4 regions of the Providencia sp. genome follow, and region 4 is predicted to be linked to each of the others. Evidence: predicted binding sites of a transcription regulator. Region 4 holds the regulator's gene; each other region holds the start of a gene.
What was found. The regulator CRP, encoded in region 4, controls carbon source genes, mostly activating them, when cyclic AMP is high. The targets are predictions, from matches to a motif close to ATGTGANNNNNNTCACAT.
Positions count from the first base shown of each region.

Region 1: deoC (deoxyribose-phosphate aldolase) is a predicted target of CRP. The motif match lies at 1,570-1,587, and genes of this name have one in related genera.
Region 2: ACTH6U_RS09330 (enolase C-terminal domain-like protein) is a predicted target of CRP. The motif match lies at 2,542-2,559, and genes of this name have one in related genera.
Region 3: ACTH6U_RS10540 (NupC/NupG family nucleoside CNT transporter) is a predicted target of CRP. The motif match lies at 2,274-2,291, and genes of this name have one in related genera.

Region 1 covers NZ_JBQDNB010000001.1:382,260-387,091, forward strand. Annotated here, with positions in the region: gene deoA (thymidine phosphorylase) at 1-484, opposite strand, end outside; gene deoC (deoxyribose-phosphate aldolase) at 581-1,360, opposite strand; gene ACTH6U_RS01715 (TatD family hydrolase) at 2,039-2,842, opposite strand; gene ACTH6U_RS01720 (patatin-like phospholipase family protein) at 2,835-3,932, opposite strand; gene ACTH6U_RS01725 (BON domain-containing protein) at 4,140-4,550, opposite strand; gene prfC (peptide chain release factor 3) at 4,795-4,832, opposite strand, start outside.
Region 2 covers NZ_JBQDNB010000009.1:52,684-57,515, reverse strand. Annotated here, with positions in the region: gene guaA (glutamine-hydrolyzing GMP synthase) at 1-239, shown strand, start outside; gene ACTH6U_RS09335 (GntR family transcriptional regulator) at 441-1,154, shown strand; gene ACTH6U_RS09330 (enolase C-terminal domain-like protein) at 1,174-2,382, opposite strand; gene ACTH6U_RS09325 (PTS transporter subunit EIIC) at 2,630-4,066, shown strand; gene alr (alanine racemase) at 4,319-4,832, shown strand, end outside.
Region 3 covers NZ_JBQDNB010000011.1:2,731-7,562, reverse strand. Annotated here, with positions in the region: gene zipA (cell division protein ZipA) at 1-36, shown strand, start outside; gene ligA (NAD-dependent DNA ligase LigA) at 94-2,130, shown strand; gene ACTH6U_RS10540 (NupC/NupG family nucleoside CNT transporter) at 2,356-3,540, shown strand; gene ACTH6U_RS10535 (DUF3820 family protein) at 3,610-3,825, shown strand; gene ACTH6U_RS10530 (MarR family winged helix-turn-helix transcriptional regulator) at 3,837-4,253, opposite strand; gene ACTH6U_RS10525 (SDR family NAD(P)-dependent oxidoreductase) at 4,388-4,832, shown strand, end outside.
Region 4 covers NZ_JBQDNB010000036.1:31,137-35,968, reverse strand. Annotated here, with positions in the region: gene ACTH6U_RS19585 (aspartate aminotransferase family protein) at 1-737, shown strand, start outside; gene ACTH6U_RS19580 (hypothetical protein) at 838-2,073, opposite strand; gene crp (cAMP-activated global transcriptional regulator CRP) at 2,386-3,018, opposite strand; gene ACTH6U_RS19570 (OsmC family protein) at 3,347-3,748, shown strand; gene ACTH6U_RS19565 (phosphoribulokinase) at 3,837-4,703, opposite strand; gene ACTH6U_RS19560 (YheU family protein) at 4,764-4,832, opposite strand, start outside.

The sequences.
Region 1 (4,832 bases), on a different contig from region 4:
GAGCCAGAGAATTTGTCTGACCAATAATCGCCACGCCGACATTGGTAATGATGTCACGAAAGCGCGCATCATCAGGGAAAATATCAAAACCTGGAATAGCTTCGAGTTTATCCAGCGTACCACCTGTATGACCTAGTCCACGCCCCGAAATCATCGGCACATAACCGCCACAAGCCGCCACCATTGGTCCCAACATAAGCGAAGTTACGTCACCGACACCGCCAGTTGAATGTTTGTCAACCAATGGGCCATTGAGATTTAATGATTTCCAATTCAGTACCGTACCTGAATCACGCATAGCCAGTGTCAATGCGACACGCTCTGGCATAGTCATATCATTAAAATAAATCGTCATCGCTAATGCAGCGATTTGACCTTCTGAGACCGAATTATCACGCACGCCATTAATAAAGAAGCGAATTTCTTCTTCACTTAATGACTTACCATCACGTTTTTTACGAATAATTTCTTGCGCTAAAAACACGATATACTCCTCAATTCAAATAGAATTTATCGGCAATAACTACGCGGCTATCAACTTTAATAGCGAATAATAGCGCGCGTAAAATTGCAATGGCGATTAATAACTGCTGCTTGATTTTTTAGTATCAAAGCCGAGGGTATTTAATAAACTCGCCAGTAAGCTTGATGCCCCAAAACGGAAATGGCGGCTATCGGCCCAGTCATCACCTAAAATTCTACCTGCTAATGCTAAGTATTGTGCAGCTTCTTCAGCAGTACGCACGCCACCAGCTGGTTTAAAACCAACTGTTTTAGCCACACCCATATCATGAATAACTTGCATCATGATTTCGGCACTTTCTAGCGTTGCATTTACAGGCACTTTTCCTGTTGAAGTTTTAATAAAATCAGCGCCTGCTTTGATTGAAATTTCTGACGCTTTACGGATCAATGCCGCATCTTTTAGCTCGCCTGTTTCAATAATAACTTTCAGTAATACGTTATTAGCAGCGCAAACTTCTTTACAAGCTTTCACTAAATCAAAACCAATTTTTTCATTACCTGCAATCAGAGCGCGATATGGGAATACCACATCAACATCATCTGCACCATAAGCAATCGCTGCTTTAGTTTCCGCTACTGCAATTTCAATATCATCATTACCGTGCGGAAAATTGGTTACTGTTGCAATGCGAATATCTGGTGTACCTTGCTCACGTAAAGTTTTACGAGCAATAGGAATAAAGCGAGGGTAAATACAAATAGCAGCGGTATTACCTGCTGGGCTTTTAGCTTGATGACACAATGCAATGACTTTAGCATCAGTATCGTCATCATTTAAAGTGGTTAAATCCATCAGGTTCAGTGCGCGTTGCGCAGCCGCATTTAAATCAGTCATATAACTCTCCAACGTTGTTTATCTTCAGAACGACACGTTCTTTGTTGGCGAGCGGGCTTGTTCCATAAAGATGCTAGCCGGACTCTTTCCGAGCTAAGCAGCTGAGATCCTTCTCACCGCACGATACCCTAGAGTAACGTTACTCTAAGAACTAGCAGTTCCATTAGCAGCTTACTTGCCTCTATTTGACCATGGAACAGCGCTAATTTATGTGCTACAAATCACATTAATCGACTGAACGTTACATTATTAAAATAAAAAGTGTGAATCAGATCGCCATTATACGCTATTTAGCTTCAACTTGATTCTCTCAAATGGCTTTTTGATACCTTACTACATCATTAATTAGCTTAGCTAAGAATAGTTGAAAAATTGAAATTGGATATAAAACCCCAAAAAGAATATAACTGAATTAAATAAAAGCGGAAGGCCAAATGCCTTTCTACAAGGAATTAAGGATTAAATGATGTCCATTGCAGCGAGTATAAAACAGAAAACTGCAATTATTACATGGATTAAATAAGGTAATGTTCAAACGATGAGTACTCTTTAGCTCAGAACTCGCTGTATCAATGATAATAACTTGGTATCATTAAAGCATTCAAAAAATTCACTTATTCCATAAAAAACCAATCAAAACAATAATTCACCATGGTAATTATTTGTCGGTATTGCCATTTATTGTTTCAGATGAAATAACGCTAAACTGTTAATATAAAGTTGGTGCGCAATTTCGTCTGGAGATTCGTGCCGTAGTTCGCACAAAGAACGAAAAATTAAAGCAATACGCTCAGGTCGATTGGGTTCCCCCTGAAAGCCCGAGACAGGCATATCAGGCGCATCGGTTTCCAATAAAAGGGACGTTAGGGGCAATTCAGCCATAACTTGGCGAGTTTTATTTGCACGCTCATAAGTAATCGTGCCGCCCACACCGATATAATACCCTAATTTAACAAAGGCCTGCGCTTGAGAAAGGCTTCCAGCAAAACCATGTACAACCCCTTTAGCAGGCACATCTAAACGACGAAGCATGGCGGCCAATTGGTCATGACTTTTACGCGAATGCAGAATAACGGGTAAATCAAATTGTTTGGCCAATCTTAATTGTGCCGATAAAACCAACTTCTGACGCTCAAATAGCGGTTCTTGCATATAAAGATCAAGACCCACTTCACCAATAGCGACACATTTATTACTTTTTTGATTAAGAAAATCGGTGAGCACATCTAAATGCTCATCTTTAAACACATTTAAATATAACGGATGAAATCCCATTGCAGCATGCAATACTGAGTATTGATGAGCTAATTCCCAAACTCGTTCAAAGTTATCTAAACTAACGGTTGGAATGATGATATCGCTCACCCCTGCCTGATTGGCGAGCTGCAAACTATCAGACCATAACGGGTTAAATGGCGGAAAATCAAAATGACAATGTGTATCAATAAATTTTTGAGATGCAATATTTAAAAGCTTATCCATCACGATGTTCACTTGTTTGCAGTACTTGTGACTCAATAGAATCTATAGCTTCTCTGGCTAATGCAGGTACTAAATCATCTTGTTCTGGGATATCATCTAGTGGCTCATAAGAAATATTTTTTTCAATGAACCGACTGAAACGATTATTAGTAGAATCATGTTTATCAAAACTTGCACCAAGAGCAGCAATAAAGTAACGCCCACAGCGCCTTCCTGTATGATAATCCTGATTCAAAGAGCCAATTCGACTCCCCAATGCACTACTTTTAAGCGGCGTTGGTGGATAAATTTCAAATATCTGAACATCGTTTGGTGGATTTTCAATAAATTCTTGCGTTTTACGGTAACTTTTCAGATGAACTTTTAGCATTGCCGCCATACGTTGCAAGTTGCTGTTATCGCCTTCTAGCCAACGAGTCATTCTTTTTACCCATTCTGGCGTAAAATACATTTGGGAAGGAACCGTCCTAACAACAACAATCGTATCTGCACCGCGACGATAAGCTTCCTCTACTGGGATAGCCGCGCTAATTCCGCCGTCATGATATAACGTGCCGGCAAGCTCGACACCATCGCGGTAAAAACCGGGAATAGCACTTGATGCTCGAATAATATCAAGCCATGAATCAGCGTCTGGTTGTAAAAATTCAGCTGAAAAATCATCGCTCCGGCTAGTCCCCATATAGAACTCACGCCCTGATTTTATCTTTTCAAGTCCAATATCCATCTGCAAAGGGAACTCTTTGGCAATGGTATCAAGTAACCAATCAAGGTCGATAAGATGTCCACCACGAATAAATCTCAGTGGATTAAAAAATAGAGGGTTCGTTGTATAACGGGTGATCACACGACGCGCATACCCAGCTTGCCCGCATATATAAGCAGAAAGATTTTGTGCTCCCGCAGAAGTGCCAATCATCAAATCAAAAGGATTAAAGCCTGCGATAAGAAACTCGTCCAGTACACCAGCGGTAAAAATACCACGCTGCCCACCACCTTCACAGATAAGCGCAGTTTTCCCTGAATTGATTTCATCAAAAAACGCCAGAGGCTCAATTGTGCCCAGTGTAACTGATACGTGCTTTCCCATAAATACCCTTTGGCAATACGCTACATTGCATTTGTATTAAAAATACAATGCGAAACTTTCTATGATTTATTCAATAAAATGATTCAAATGAAAGTGATGACTTATATCGTAACTTACACAAAAATGAGCTTTCAATGAAAGCCCATTTTAACTAAATTGAACAATAAGTATGCAGCATTTTGAGGCATTATCACATTCTAAAGGTAATTAATTAGCAACAACTAAACCATTTTGAACAGATTTGACGCCTTTGATTGTCGATACAGCCTGAACAATTTTATTGATTTGGTCATCTGATTTAACAAAACCTGACAGATACACAACCTTATCAATCGTTTTAACAGAGACACTGTTGCTTGGTATACCGCTTGTGGATAATAGTTTACTTTTCACATTAGCGGTAATAGCAGAGTCATCCATATATTGGTCGGTGTTTTTAGCCCCAGTTGAAATAGCCTCACCCGTATCTTTGCCCGCCATATCAACCGTTTTAGCGGCGCTATCCCATGTTTCGGATGCTTGCTTTTTCAAGGCGCTATCTGACGATGAGCTACAAGCAAACAATGCCCAGCTCAACCCAATTACCCCAAGTGAGCGTAATAGCGTTGTCTTTTTCATAGGTACCTTCCTTTCTCTGTTATTAATTAGCCAATAATATAGCCTAAGTAAAAAAACGCGAAAAATAAAGTTAAATAACATAAAGACAGAATATTCTTGATAAATTTAAAGCTTAAATAGGAAGAAGTTCTTTTTTAGATGATTGATATAAGGAGAGATCACTATTAGATCCCCACTATCAATGAATTGTTTGATAGTGGGTCACTCGAAAATGCATTATTGAAATGTATGATACCGCGAATAATTAGTGTTCACGAGTCTTGCGGAATTTAACTTCGGGAT
Region 2 (4,832 bases), on a different contig from region 4:
CTTTCACTGTATTCTTACCAGTTCGTTCTGTCGGTGTAATGGGTGATGGCCGTAAATATGATTGGGTTGTTTCATTGCGTGCAGTAGAAACTGTTGATTTCATGACCGCTCATTGGGCGCATTTACCTTATGATTTCCTTGGTCGTGTCTCTAACCGCATCATCAATGAGGTTACAGGTATTTCAAGGGTAGTCTATGATATTAGTGGCAAGCCACCTGCGACAATTGAGTGGGAATAATCCTCCAATAAGAACTCACTGGCACTGATAGCAAGAGATAGTATAAGCCCATGTAAAAATGGGCTTTTTTATTGGTGCTAAATATGTTTATGACACCTTTATTAATCTATAGGGAAATGTAAGGTATTATTCATGAGTCATATAGCTGATAGTGTAGAATACGATTAATCATGTTGTCATGCATAAATAGGCAAATTCGCGATGAAGAAATACGAAGAACTTGTTCAAGATATCATTAGTAAAATTTGCCAAGGTATTATTACGGTAAAGCTATTACCTGAACGAGAGTTAGCCGAAAAATATGAAATTTCACGGTTTTCAGTTAGAAAAGCATTAGCCAAACTTGAAGCAATTGGCGTTATAAAATCAAAATTAGGTTCTGGTTATTTTGTTAATACGGCAATTATTAATAAACCGCTTATTTATAACTCGGTGACTGAAAATAAATTTGGGGAGATATCCTATAAAAAAATCAAACTCAATAAACGTTTACCGACTCCCCATGAAATACAAGTATTCTCAATTAATAATGATGAATATCTTTGGCATATAAAACGGTTACGTTTAATTCAAGGTAAAGTGACACAAATTGAAGAGACTAAGCTACCCGTTAAAATATTTACCCATATTTCGAATGAAGTCATTGAAAGTTCGTTGCAAAAACATGTTCTTTCATTGGGATTAGAAATTGATAGTTATTTAACAAGCTATCGAGCAATTAATTTATCAAAGGAAGATGCCGTATTACTTGACTGTAAGCGTTCTAGTGCCGCAATGAATATCACCAATAGAGGTTTTCTGAAAACAGGTGAGGTTTTTGTTGTGAGCGATATTATCGATATCAATTATCAATGTACTTATTACACTCAATTTAATACAGAAAGTCTTAACTACAGAGATAAAAATGGCCACTAATTATGTGGCCATTGCATAATTATGGTGTGTGGATTGTTCCGTCAGGAAGGCGGCTTTGGGTCCATTCATGAGGGCGATATTCAACAGGAAAATCCTTCGCTGCATTCACATCCATTTCAACACCTATCCCATTTAGTTCAGTCGCGTAGAGATAACCATTTTTTGGTTCTACAGCATTAGGAAATACGCGTAATGTGTTCGGTTTATAAGTCACATGCTCTTGAATAGCGGCATTATGCAAGTGTACGTTTAGATGAGTATTCACTGCTGCGCCAATAGGCGTCATATCCGGTGGACAATGCCAAGCAACGCGAACACCAAACGTTGCACACAAATGAGCGAGCTTTAAGGCTGGAGTGATACCGCCAATTTGCGAAACATGGCAACGAATAAAATCGACTCTACGGTTAATAATAAGTGCTTTCCACTCTTCTGGATTATTAAATAATTCACCTAAGGCTAGGGATACACTCGATTGACTACGAATATTATCTAGCCATTCGGTTTGGTTTGGTGGCAGGATATCTTCAATAAAATAAGGGCTATATTGCTCAACATTTTTGGCAAATTGTATGGCCTGATTTGGAAATAATCGTTCATGCACATCGTGTAAAATATGAAATGATTTTCCATATTTAGCCCGTAAATTCTTGAACATCTCTAGGGTATTGTCTATGTATTGGTCCTGATCAAAATATGAACCAGCTGTTGATGTTTCTGGGGTGTGCATATCAGTCGGTATACCACCATAAAACCCAAGTTGGCAGCGAATATGTTTATAACCTTGAGCGAGGTATTTATCGACTTGCTGATATAATCCTTCCATCGTATCACTGGTTGCGTGAGTATATACTTGAATAGCATCTCTCGATTTACCCCCCCATAACTGATGTAAAGGCATATTGGCTAATTTTGCTTTTATATCCCAAAGTGCCATATCAACACCTGAAATTGCATTATTGATGACAGGACCGTTACGCCAATAAGAATTAACCATCATCATTTGCCAGAGGTCTTCAATATTATTTGCATTTTTACCGATTAATAATGGTTTTAAATATTCATCTACTATTGTTTTTACGGCGAGGGGTCTCTGTTGAAAGGTTGCACAACCAAATCCAGTTAGTCCAGAATCAGTTTCAACGATCACTGTGATGAGATTATGTCTATCTGGTTTAGTAATTATGCATTTAATATCTGAAATTATATTTATGTTCACTTTTAACATCCTCTGGCTAACTGAATCTGCTTATGTAACAGCGAATAAATATAGATTTCAAGAGGCAAATTTAATTTAAAATTAACTGGTTCGATACGGTATAGGATTAGGCAATAAAAACGTACCAATTGATAAAAATAATCTAATTTTATTATTTCGTAGGGCTTAATGTGATGAAAATCACATATCTACTGATTGGATAATTATCGCTAATGGATAATATGAGCAAATGATAATAAATAAATAGGACAATATAATGTCATTGCCAGGTACCAATAAGCCAATTAAAGAAACATCAGCAGTAAATAAAGATGCTTTTAAGGCAACATTAGAGCAACTTATCGCGACATTAGGCGGTAACGCAAATATTGAAAATATTACCCATTGTATGACGCGTTTGCGTTTTAAATTAATCGATGAATCACTGATAAATAAAGAAAGGCTAGAAAGCATTCAAGGTGTAAAAGGTGTTGTGATTGCTCAAGGGCAAATCCAGGTGGTTATTGGTGTTGAAGTTGAAAAATGGTTTAATGCACTGACTGATGTCAGTTCAGCTACAGATGAAAAAATAGAACATAAGGGCGTACAAAAGAAAGGGCAATTATTTCAAAATGCCATGCAAGTTGTTGCTGGGATTTTTGGCCCCGTAGTTCCTGCGATAGCAGGATCTGGTATGTTAATGGGGCTGTTATCGGGACTGATTGCAACCAAGGTTATTTCTGAGACATCAGACACTGTATTTTTCTTTAGATCTATTTCTGTTGCCGTATTTTTCTTCTTACCTATGTTAGTTTCATTCTCTGCGGCTAAAGTCTTTAAAGTGAATGAATATATTGCATTAGCCGTTGCAGCAGCAATGATGGCTCCGAAATTAGTTGAAAAAGCGGGGCAGCTTTCTGCTGCGGGTAGTTCCCCTGAACTATCTGTATTCGGTTTTGTACCAATTGAATTATTGAATTATGGTGGTGCGATTGTTCCTGCTATTTTAGCCGTTTGGGTGCTTTCAAAAATTACACCATTAGTTGATAAATTAGTTCCTGCATCGGCCAAGCCTGTATTCACGCCGTTATTAGCTTTTACTGTAACATCTACAGTTGTGTTATCTGTTGTTGCACCCGCGGGTATGTGGCTTAGCAACGGCGCAGGTTGGGTAGTGAGCTCTCTACTTGATGTATCACCGACTTTAACTGGTTTTGTATTCGGGTTAACTCGCCCAATTACCATTGTATTTGGTATTCATCACAGTATGACGCCTATCAGCTTAAATAACTTTGCACTATATGGGAAAGATTTACTGATGCCTATCATGTGCTTAGGCAATTTAGCGATTGCTGGCGCGACGATGGCAGTGTGGTACAAACAGCGTAAAATTGCCTCAAAAGAGCAATCGTCAATTACCTTAGGCTCTGGTATCACCGCAATATTAGGGATTACAGAACCCGCATTATTCGGTGTATTGACTAAATATACTAAAGCACTATTCATGGCGAGTTTAGCGACGGGGATATTCGGAGCAATTTCGGTGACTCTTGATACTCATTTAACTAGCTACATTCTTTCGTCCGTCTTTAGTTTACCTGCCTATCTTGCTGGTGGGACTCAGAACTTTATTCAAGCAGTCCTTGGAGTCTGTGGTGTATTTGCGCTGTCTTTTATATTAACAACCATGTTCGTCCGAGTAGATAATAAATAGTTTAAGTGATAGGAAGATAGGGGCTTACTGAGGTAAAACTGGGTAAGCCTATTTGAATCATATCAAAATAATATTTGGTTTTTTATGCGTCAATTTTACGTATTTATTCAAAAAAAATTCAATTATCACTTGTCCAAATCATTCATCTTGTTATTATTCGAAGCCTATATGCATGCTATGTATATATTAACTCTCCAAAATTAAAAAATAATCGATTGGGGAAAGTTATCATTTATGGCTAAGGATAAATAAGTGTCATTTCGTCTGAAATATTTAGCATTATTACCACTACTGGTGGTGACAGCGTGCCAACAACCCGCGAATACCAATATTACTACAACGGCAAATGCACAGGTGCAGCCTGTCATTGTAAATAACGCGTGGATAGAAATTTCCCGTAGTGCGCTGGATTACAACGTCAAAAAGGTTCAGGCCTTGTTAGGCAATAAATCTTCAATGTGCGCAGTATTGAAAGGAGATGCCTATGGTCATGATTTATCTCTTGTTGCACCTGTTATGATTGAAAATAACGTGCAATGTATTGGTTTAACGAATAACCAAGAATTTGAACAAGTCAGAGCATTAGGATTTAAAGGGCGCTTGATGCGGGTACGTAATGCCACTGAACAAGAAATGGCACAAGCTAGCATTTATGATGTTGAAGAGTTAATTGGTAACTTGGATATGGCGCAGCGTCTCAATGCGATTGCACTGAAGCAAAATAAAATAATCCCTATTCATTTAGCGCTTAATTCAGCGGGTATGT
Region 3 (4,832 bases), on a different contig from region 4:
GTGTATCATGGTAGAATTAGAAACACGCTAAGTTAATTATACGTTTTTCAGAGACCCCCTTTTTAGGGGGTTTTTTATCGTTATTGGTGAGACATGACTACGAAACATTCTATTGAAGCTGTACAGCAATCTATCGAAGCGCTAAAACAACAATTACGCTATCACGAATATCAGTATCACGTATTGGATGCCCCAGAGATACCCGATGCGCAATACGATAAGCTGATGCAAGAACTTAAAGCACTTGAAGCTCAGCATCCTGAATTAATCACCAATGATTCACCAACTCAACGTGTCGGTGCGGCACCCTTAGCGGCCTTTGATACTGTTCGTCATGAAGTCCCAATGTTGTCATTAGATAACGTTTTTGATGAAGAAAGTTATTTATCATTTGATAAACGCATCAGAGACCGATTAAAAAATCACGATGAATTAACCTTTTGCTGTGAACTTAAATTAGATGGTCTTGCTGTAAGTTTACTCTATGAAAATGGTGAATTGGTACAAGCGGCGACTCGAGGTGATGGCAGTGTTGGCGAGAATATTACCGTTAACGTGAGAACCATTCGCGCTATTCCATTGCGTTTAACGGGGGATAATATTCCGGCTCGCGTTGAAATTCGTGGTGAAGTTTTTATGCCACAAAAAGGATTTGAAGCCTTAAATGAACTCGCACGTAAAACCGATGGGAAAGTCTTTGCTAATCCACGAAATGCAGCCGCAGGTTCATTGCGTCAGCTTGATCCTCGCATCACAGCTAAAAGGCCACTGACTTTTTATTGTTATGGTGTTGGGTTGGTGGAAGGAAATACCTTACCAGACACTCATTATGAGCGTTTAATGCAGTTCAAGGCATGGGGTTTGCCGGTGAGTGACTATGTGCAGTTGCGTGTAGGGCATCAGGCCGTATTAGATTTTTATCATGAAATTGAGCAAGTTCGCCCTCAGTTAGGTTTTGATATCGATGGCGTAGTGATTAAAGTTAATTCAATCGCGCTGCAAGAAGAGCTCGGTTTCGTATCGCGAGCACCTCGTTGGGCTACAGCATTTAAGTTTCCTGCTCAAGAGCAGATGACTTTACTTAAAGATGTTGAGTTCCAAGTTGGTCGAACAGGTGCAATAACACCCGTTGCGCGTCTTGAACCTGTGCAAGTGGCGGGGGTCATGGTCAGCAATGCAACCTTACACAATGCAGATGAAATTGAGCGCTTAGGTGTTCATATTGGTGATACTGTTGTGATCCGCCGGGCAGGGGATGTTATTCCACAGATTGTTAGTGTGGTGATGAGTGAACGCCCAGCCGATAGCCGCGCAATTGTATTTCCAACCCATTGCCCTGTTTGTGGTTCTGATGTGGAACGAGTTGAAGGCGAGGCGGTTGCACGCTGTACAGCAGGCCTTGTGTGTGGCGCGCAGCGTAAAGAAGCACTAAAACATTTTGTTTCTAGACGTGCTATGGATGTTGATGGCATGGGTGACAAAATCATTGATCAACTGGTTGAGAAAGAATACGTCAAAACACCGGCCGATCTATATCAGCTTAGCGCCGGTAAATTGACAGGTCTTGATAGAATGGGGCCAAAATCAGCTCAAAAACTTATTGATGCGCTTGAAAAATCGAAACAAACTACATTAGCGCGTTTTATTTATGCGCTCGGTATTCGGGAAGTCGGGGAAGCCACAGCAGCAAATCTTGCAGCTCATTATCATACTCTCGATGCGCTGATCGCTGCCGATGAAGATTCGTTAAAAACGGTACAAGATGTTGGCCATGTAGTGGCTAAGCATGTGGTGAATTTTTTCCGTGAAGAGCACAATCAGGCGGTGATTGCTGATTTAGTCGCTAAAGCTAATATTCAATGGCCAGAAGTTAAAGTGGTTAATAGTGAAGAAATTGATAGCCCGTTTGCCGGAAAAACGGTGGTATTGACTGGTTCAATGAATATTTTAACCCGTGATGAAGCAAAAGATAAATTGATAGCTTTAGGGGCAAAAGTTGCCGGTAGTGTATCCAAGAAAACAGATATGGTGATCGCAGGTGAAGCCGCCGGTTCTAAATTGGCGAAAGCGATTGAGCTTGGTATTAAAGTTATTGATGAAGAAGAATTGATTAATTTGCTCAATCTCTAGTTGTGAACTATATTTCTACACGGTGGCTATTGCCTTTATTTGGGTAATGGCTCACTGAGTTAATCTGATAAATCTTAATTCCGTTCTTGAAATGTGATCTGCCCCTTCTTTTTACAAAATACTCCTTCTTGGTTTTCATTTAAATGTGACATTCATCGCATTTAAATGTTACTTATTACATAGAATACGCACATAGACTGAATCTTAAATTTGTTGGAGTGGTAAATGACCTCGATCCTGCATTTCGTTTTATCCTTAGTAGTAATAGCCGCCCTTGCTATTTTAGCAAGTAGTAACCGTAAAGGGATCCGTCCTCGCTATGTGGTTCAACTACTTGTCATTCAAATTGCATTGGCATATTTGTTCCTTAAGTCGAATATTGGTGAATCCTTTGTTCTTGGTGTAGCGGGGGTATTTACCCATCTACTCGGATATGCGGCCGAAGGGACTAAATTTATTTTTGGTGGAATGATTGAAGGCAACTTAGCATTCTTCTTCTTACAAGTACTGTGCCCAATCATCTTCATTTCGGCATTGATCGGTATTTTACAACACATCAAAATCTTACCTATTATTATTCGCTTTATTGGTACCGTTTTATCAAAAGTGAATGGCATGGGTAAACTTGAGTCATTTAATGCTGTGAGCTCATTATTACTTGGCCAATCTGAAAACTTTATTGCTTATAAAGATCAGCTAAGCAGAATGTCAGAACGCAGAATGTACACCATGGCAGCAACTGCAATGTCAACGGTATCAATGTCTATCGTTGGTGCTTATATGACTATGCTAGAGCCTCGTTTCGTTGTTGCAGCATTGGTGCTTAACATGTTCGGTACCTTCGTTGTTCTATCATTAATCAATCCGTACTCACCTGAAGGTGAAGAAGATATTCAAATGATCAACTTACATGAAGGTCAAACCTTCTTTGAAATGTTGGGTGAATATATTCTTGCAGGCTTCAAAGTTGCGATGATAGTTTCTGCAATGTTGATTGGTTTCATTGCATTGATTGCAATGATTAATGGTATTTTCTCTGCTATTTTTGGTATCGATTTCCAAACTATGTTGGGTTATGTTTTCTATCCATTCGCATGGATATTAGGTATTCCAGCAGATGAGGCCCTGCAAGTAGGCGGCATCATGGCAGTTAAGATGGTAACAAATGAATTCGTGGCAATGGATGGCTTACAAGCAATCGCAGCGGGTCTATCTGAACGTTCTGTCGGTATATTGTCTGTATTCTTAGTCTCTTTTGCTAACTTCTCCTCTATCGGTATTATCGCTGGTGCAATTAAAGGTTTGGACGAAAAACAAGGTAATACAGTGGCACGTTTTGGACTGAAATTACTGTACGGTTCAACTTTAGTCAGCTTCTTGTCAGCCGCGGTAGTTGGATTGATTTTGTAAAACACAAATAAGTGTTAAAGTAAAAAACGGCGTTCATCTGAATGCCGTTTTTTTATTGTGGGAGACAAAATGGAAAAGCAAGATCTGATAGATATGGCAAATACCTATATGCCTTTTGGCAAATATAAAGGATGCATATTGATTGATTTGCCAGAGGAATATCTATTATGGTTTTATAAAAAAGGTGAATTTCCAGCTGGGCGTTTAGGACAACTGATGGAGATGGCGTTAGGATTAAAAATAGAAGGGCTAGATGGCCTTGTAAAGCCACTTAAGCGCAAGTAAGCAGTTACTGCTTACTTATGACCTAATGCGCTTGTAACCTTATTAGCGAGGGAAATAAAGAGCACTTGTTCTTCTTCGGTGAGAGCCTGTTGTATTTTCATCGCATTCTCTGTACGCCCTGTTGCTGCTCGTTGTAAAAAATCCTGTCCTGCATCTGTAAGGTGAGTGATAAATTCTCGTTTATCTTGTTTTGATTGGTATTGACTCACAAAATCATATGACTTCAAAACACGTAAAAATTTAGATAAATTTTGTCGTGAGATACCAAGTAGTTGACTTAATTGCCCCGGTGTCAAATCGCCTTTCAGACGTAATATCTCAAGTACATCATACTGACCCCAAGTGACTTGCTCCGGTGTAAAACTTATTCGGCGTGCGACAAGGGTACATTGTAGCAATGACAATGCATCTTCAAGCTTATTAGACATAATTGCCTCTCTATTATTCTTTATTTAAGTATAACGACATTGTAAACATAAAACGAGTGATTGATTAACTTTAGTTAATCAAATATAGTCAATGAAATATAATTAACTAAAGTTAATCATGTGGGGGTTAAGAAATGCAAGATTTTACGAATAAGATAGCGATGGTAACGGGAGCGTCAACAGGGGTAGGGGAAGGAATCGCACAATATTTATATCTATGCGGCGCAACAGTGATCATCACAGGACGTCACAAAGGGTCATTGATTGAAGCGGCTAAGAGAATCGATGAAAAACAACAAAAAGTTATTCCAATGGTCATGGATGTGACCGATGCTGAAGCCTTTAAGGCGACAATAAACGCCATTGAGAAGCAACTCGGTGGATTGCATTACTTGGTGAATAATGCAGGGGTTACCGGCCCTCATGGCGTATCTGTGGAAGACTACCCATTAGAAGCTTGGCATGAAGTGATTAATACCGATATTAACGGTACATTTTACGGCTTGAAATACGGTATTCCGGCTATCATACGCAGTGGTGGTGGCGCAGTTGTTAATTTATCAGCCTGTAATGGTGTCG
Region 4 (4,832 bases):
TTGGTCCAAAGCCGGCTGATATTATTCACGTCCCTTTTAATGACTTAGCGGCAGTGAAAGCAGTTATTGATGAAAATACCTGTGCTGTGGTTTTAGAACCGATACAAGGAGAGGGGGGCATTACTGCGGCGACAATGGAATTTATGCAAGGAGTGCGTAAACTGTGTGATGAAAATAACGCTTTGCTTATTTTTGATGAAGTGCAAAGTGGTATGGGGCGTACAGGTAAGTTATTTTCTTATATGCACTATGATGTAGTTCCCGATATTTTAACTACTGCAAAAGCACTGGGTGGTGGCTTCCCTATTAGTGCGATGATCACCACGAAAGACATTGCTCAAACCATGGAAGTCGGTGCCCATGGTACAACTTATGGTGGTAATCCGCTCGCCTGTGCGGTGGGTAATGCAGCTTTTGATATTATTAATACTGATGAAGTGTTAAATGGCGTGCAACAACGTCATGATTTGTTTGTTTCTCATCTAAATAAGTTGAATGACAAATATAATATTTTTGCTGAAATAAGAGGAATGGGGCTATTAATTGGTGCTGAACTTAAAGGTCAATTGCTCAATCGTTCGAAAGATGTCATGCAAGCTTGTGCAGTAGAAGGCTTGATGATGTTAAATGCAGGGCCAAACGTATTACGTTTCACCCCATCATTGATTATTTCAGAAGAAGAAATTAATAGCGGTATGATAAAGCTAGAAGCAGCGATTGGGAAATTATTGAGCTAACGATTTATTGATAAATTGCAGAGGCATTTATGTCTCTGCAATTTGGTTTATTATCGAGCTTGGTAACATCTACCTTTAATACTGTGGTGGCTATACAGAATTATTTATGACGTTTAAGTTTTTGAATGATATTACTTGAATACAACTCTTCCTGTTTTATATCTTGAGTTAATTTTTTTATCTCACTAAGTGTTTTATCTGCCTTTTTTTCTATTTCAATTAAGTTTGTTGTATCTATTTTTTTATTATTAGTTAGTGGTTTATTTTGGATTGTGGGCTGTTGGTTTAATTTTGAGTTTTTACGTTGAGATAAGCGAGTATTAGATTCTTGCTGGTTTTTGAATGTTATGCTTCTTTTTTTAATATTATTTTCTGGTAATATATTTTTTTCATTTTTTGATAGAATACTCGTAGGATGTTTTTGTTTATTTATTGATATCTCTTTTAATGGGGTATCCATTATTACAATGTTTTTACCATTGATTTTTTTTATTTTTCCTAGATTAGTATTATTAGCTGTATTAAGTTTATTCATTGAGCCTGTAAGTAATGGGATCTTACTTTCATTAGAAGAGTTAAGTGTTTTTGGCATCGTGAATTTTTTTTTGATTTGTTCTTTTTCATCTATTGAGAGTTTTATTTTTTTAGGTATTTTACTTTTTAAAATAATAGTATTATTTTCTTTTTTTGTTTTTAACTGAGTATCTATTTCTTTTTCTGGGTTTTCATTATTAATAGATGTTGAGTCATTAGCATCATTAGCAGTTAATGTATAAAAGTTAGGGTTATACCTCAATAAATTTGAATTTATGAAAGTTGGTTCATAATCAATATTTAATTCATTGTCTACTGGTTTATTTTTAAACGTCAAATGGTCATCATAGCCAGAGTCCCAAGTTAGAGATTTGTTTTTATTTATAAAATCTTTCCCTTCAAACTTTTTATAGGCCTCATTAAAGTTAATTGGTTTTTTATCAATTAACCTTCTGTTGTTATTATGTCCATTTATATCTTTTTTAGTAATGAATGGGCTAGTTGGAATTTTTCCATTTTGACTTAAATTCATGAATTTTGATTGTGATGCTTTAAAGTCAATGGAATCAATAATTACATTTTTATTCCTTTTTTGTCTGCGTACTGAGTTTTCATAACTACAGGGAATTGTTTTTTTCTCTATTAACGGGTTTGATTTCTGTGAGGGTGTGACGCTATTTATTTCTTCATAAGTAGATGAATGATTATTTGATTGAATACTTGTGTTGGATGCTGTTCCAGTGTTTTTTGAAGTATTTAAATTCTCATTATATCTGTTGAGGTTATTTATATTTATAATCATATATTTTCCAGTAATCTATTAGTTAATTAGTTATGCTAATTATAGATAAGGTAAAGACTTTGATGATATAAATAAACGATTATTTATTTCTATGTGTATTTACTATCCCTAATATATTATCTGAATAATATTATTTCTATATGTATTTACTATGTCTAATGCGCCGTGTAAATAGTATAACGAAATAATATTGATTTTATTTATACTCTTTAATTTAGGTATTTTTTTCATTCTAAAAAACAACCTTATATCAGTGATATAAGGTTGTTTTTAAATAGTAGCCTAGCCAATCAAGCTAGGCCAGAATATAAATTATCGAGTCCCGTAGACGACTATCGTTTTACCATGTGCAGATATCAGATTTTGATCTTCTAGCATTTTTAGGATACGACCGACAGTTTCACGTGAACAACCTACTATTTGACCAATTTCCTGACGTGTAATTTTGATTTGCATTCCGTCTGGGTGAGTCATAGCATCTGGTTGTTTGGCTAAATTTAACAGTGTTTGAGCAATACGTCCGGTGACATCTAGAAAAGCGAGGTTACCCACTTTTTCAGAAGTCGTTTGTAGGCGACTTGCCATTTGTGCAGAAAGGCGCATAAGGATATCAGGGTTAACCTGAATCAGTTGGCGGAATTTTTTATAAGATATTTCAGCGACTTCGCAGGCTACTTTTGCACGAACCCACGCTGTACGCTCTTGACCTTCTTCGAATAACCCAAGCTCACCAATGAAATCTCCTTGATTTAGGTAGGAGAGAATCATTTCTTTGCCTTCTTCATCTTTGATTAAAACAGCCACTGAACCTTTCACGATATAGTAAAGGGTTTCTGCTTTTTCACCTTGATGGATCAGTGTGCTTTTTGATGGATACTTATGAATATGGCAGTGTGACAAAAACCATTCAAGAGTAGGGTCTGTTTGTGGCTTGCCGAGAACCATTAGCGTTATCCTCTGTATGTTATTGCAGCCATTCAAAAAAGCGTGCTAGAAGGGCTGTCTTTAAAGTCACTAGCTTAGCATATTAGTTTACCTTATCTACTCTAATTAATACATGCAGCAGATATGAAGTAAGTTAATATCGACACTATAATATGATCAATTAAAACGTTGAGTCTTGATCTTAATCCTATCAACTAAGTATTGTTTGTAGCACATTCAATCCAGAAAGTCTCGCCTGTATCGCTTCAGCTAAATAAAGCTGATGTAATATTGGCTATATCTATGGAACAATGTGTTTCTGAAGATTATTTTTTCAAGGGGAATAACAATGGAAGCAAGAGTTAAATGGGTTGAAGGACTCTCTTTTTTAGGTGAGTCAGCATCTGGGCATCAAGTGATGATGGATGGAAATGCAGGTGACAAAGCGCCTAGCCCAATGGAAATGGTATTAATGGCCGCTGGAGGCTGTAGTGCAATTGATGTCGTTTCTATCTTACAAAAAGGCCGTAATGATATTATGGATTGTGAGGTGAAATTAACTTCGCAGCGTCGCGATGAAGCACCTCGTTATTTTACTCACATTAACTTGCACTTTATTGTAACAGGTCATGAATTAACAGAAAAAGCGGTTGAGCGCGCGGTTCAACTTTCGGCGGAAAAATATTGTTCAGTGGCGTTGATGTTAGAAAAAGCGGTTGAAGTGACACACAGCTTTGAAATTAAAAACTAATAATAAGTTTAATTTTTGCCTATTTATTTTAATAACTGATGCTTGTTTTATTTATTGGTAAGCATCAGTTATTTAGAACAGTGATAAGTTAATCTTGTTTTTGTGTAATTAACTTTTCAACTAATGGGGTCATAATTAGTTCCATGGCTAAGCCAAGTTTGCCACCGGGCACGACAATGGTATTTATTGCCGAAATAAATGAGCCGCTTATCATTGATAATAAATAGGGGAAATCAATCTGTTTGAGTCCGCGAAAACGGATCACAATAAAACTTTCATCTTGTGACGGAATCGCTTTGGCTGAAAATGGGTTAGAGGTATCGACGGTAGGGACTCGTTGGAAATTGATATGAGTGCGTGAAAATTGAGGCGTAATATAATTAATATAGTCTCCCATCGAGCGAACAACCGAGTCCATGACCGCTTCTCGAGAATGCCCACGTTCTGTTGTATCGCGGATTAATTTTTGAATCCATTCCAAATTCACAATAGGCACAACACCGACAAGCAAATCGACGTGCTGGGCGACATCGTGCTCTGGCGTGACTATTCCACCATGTAATCCCTCGTAGAATAAAACATCTGTGTTCTCAGTGAAAGGCTCCCAAGGTGTGAATATACCCGGTTGTAGGCCATAAGGAACTGCCTCATCGTAAGTGTGGAGATATTTACGCGATTGTCCGTGTCCTGTCTGACTATAATCGACTAAAGTTTGCTCTAAGAGTGCGAAGTCATTGGCTTCTGGACCAAAGTAGCTAATGTGACGCCCTTGCTCTCTGGCCTTGCGGATTGCCATATCCATTTCAGGTCGGGTATAGCGATGAAAGCTATCGCCTTCAAGTGTTGCGGGCTGAATGTTTAATTGATGGAAGATTTTACGAAAAGCTTGGCTGGTTGATGTTGTTCCAGCACCACTTGAACCGGTAACTGCGATAATTGGATGCTTTTTCGACATAGTGGTCTCCCTGCGTTGCGCTTTTGGCCACTATTTTAATAAACAGCGAACGAAGCGGGTTTACGGGCGGAATTGGTTGTTAGGCATGAAGTTAATTGATTCATGCAGTTCAGACCAGACTAGCACAAT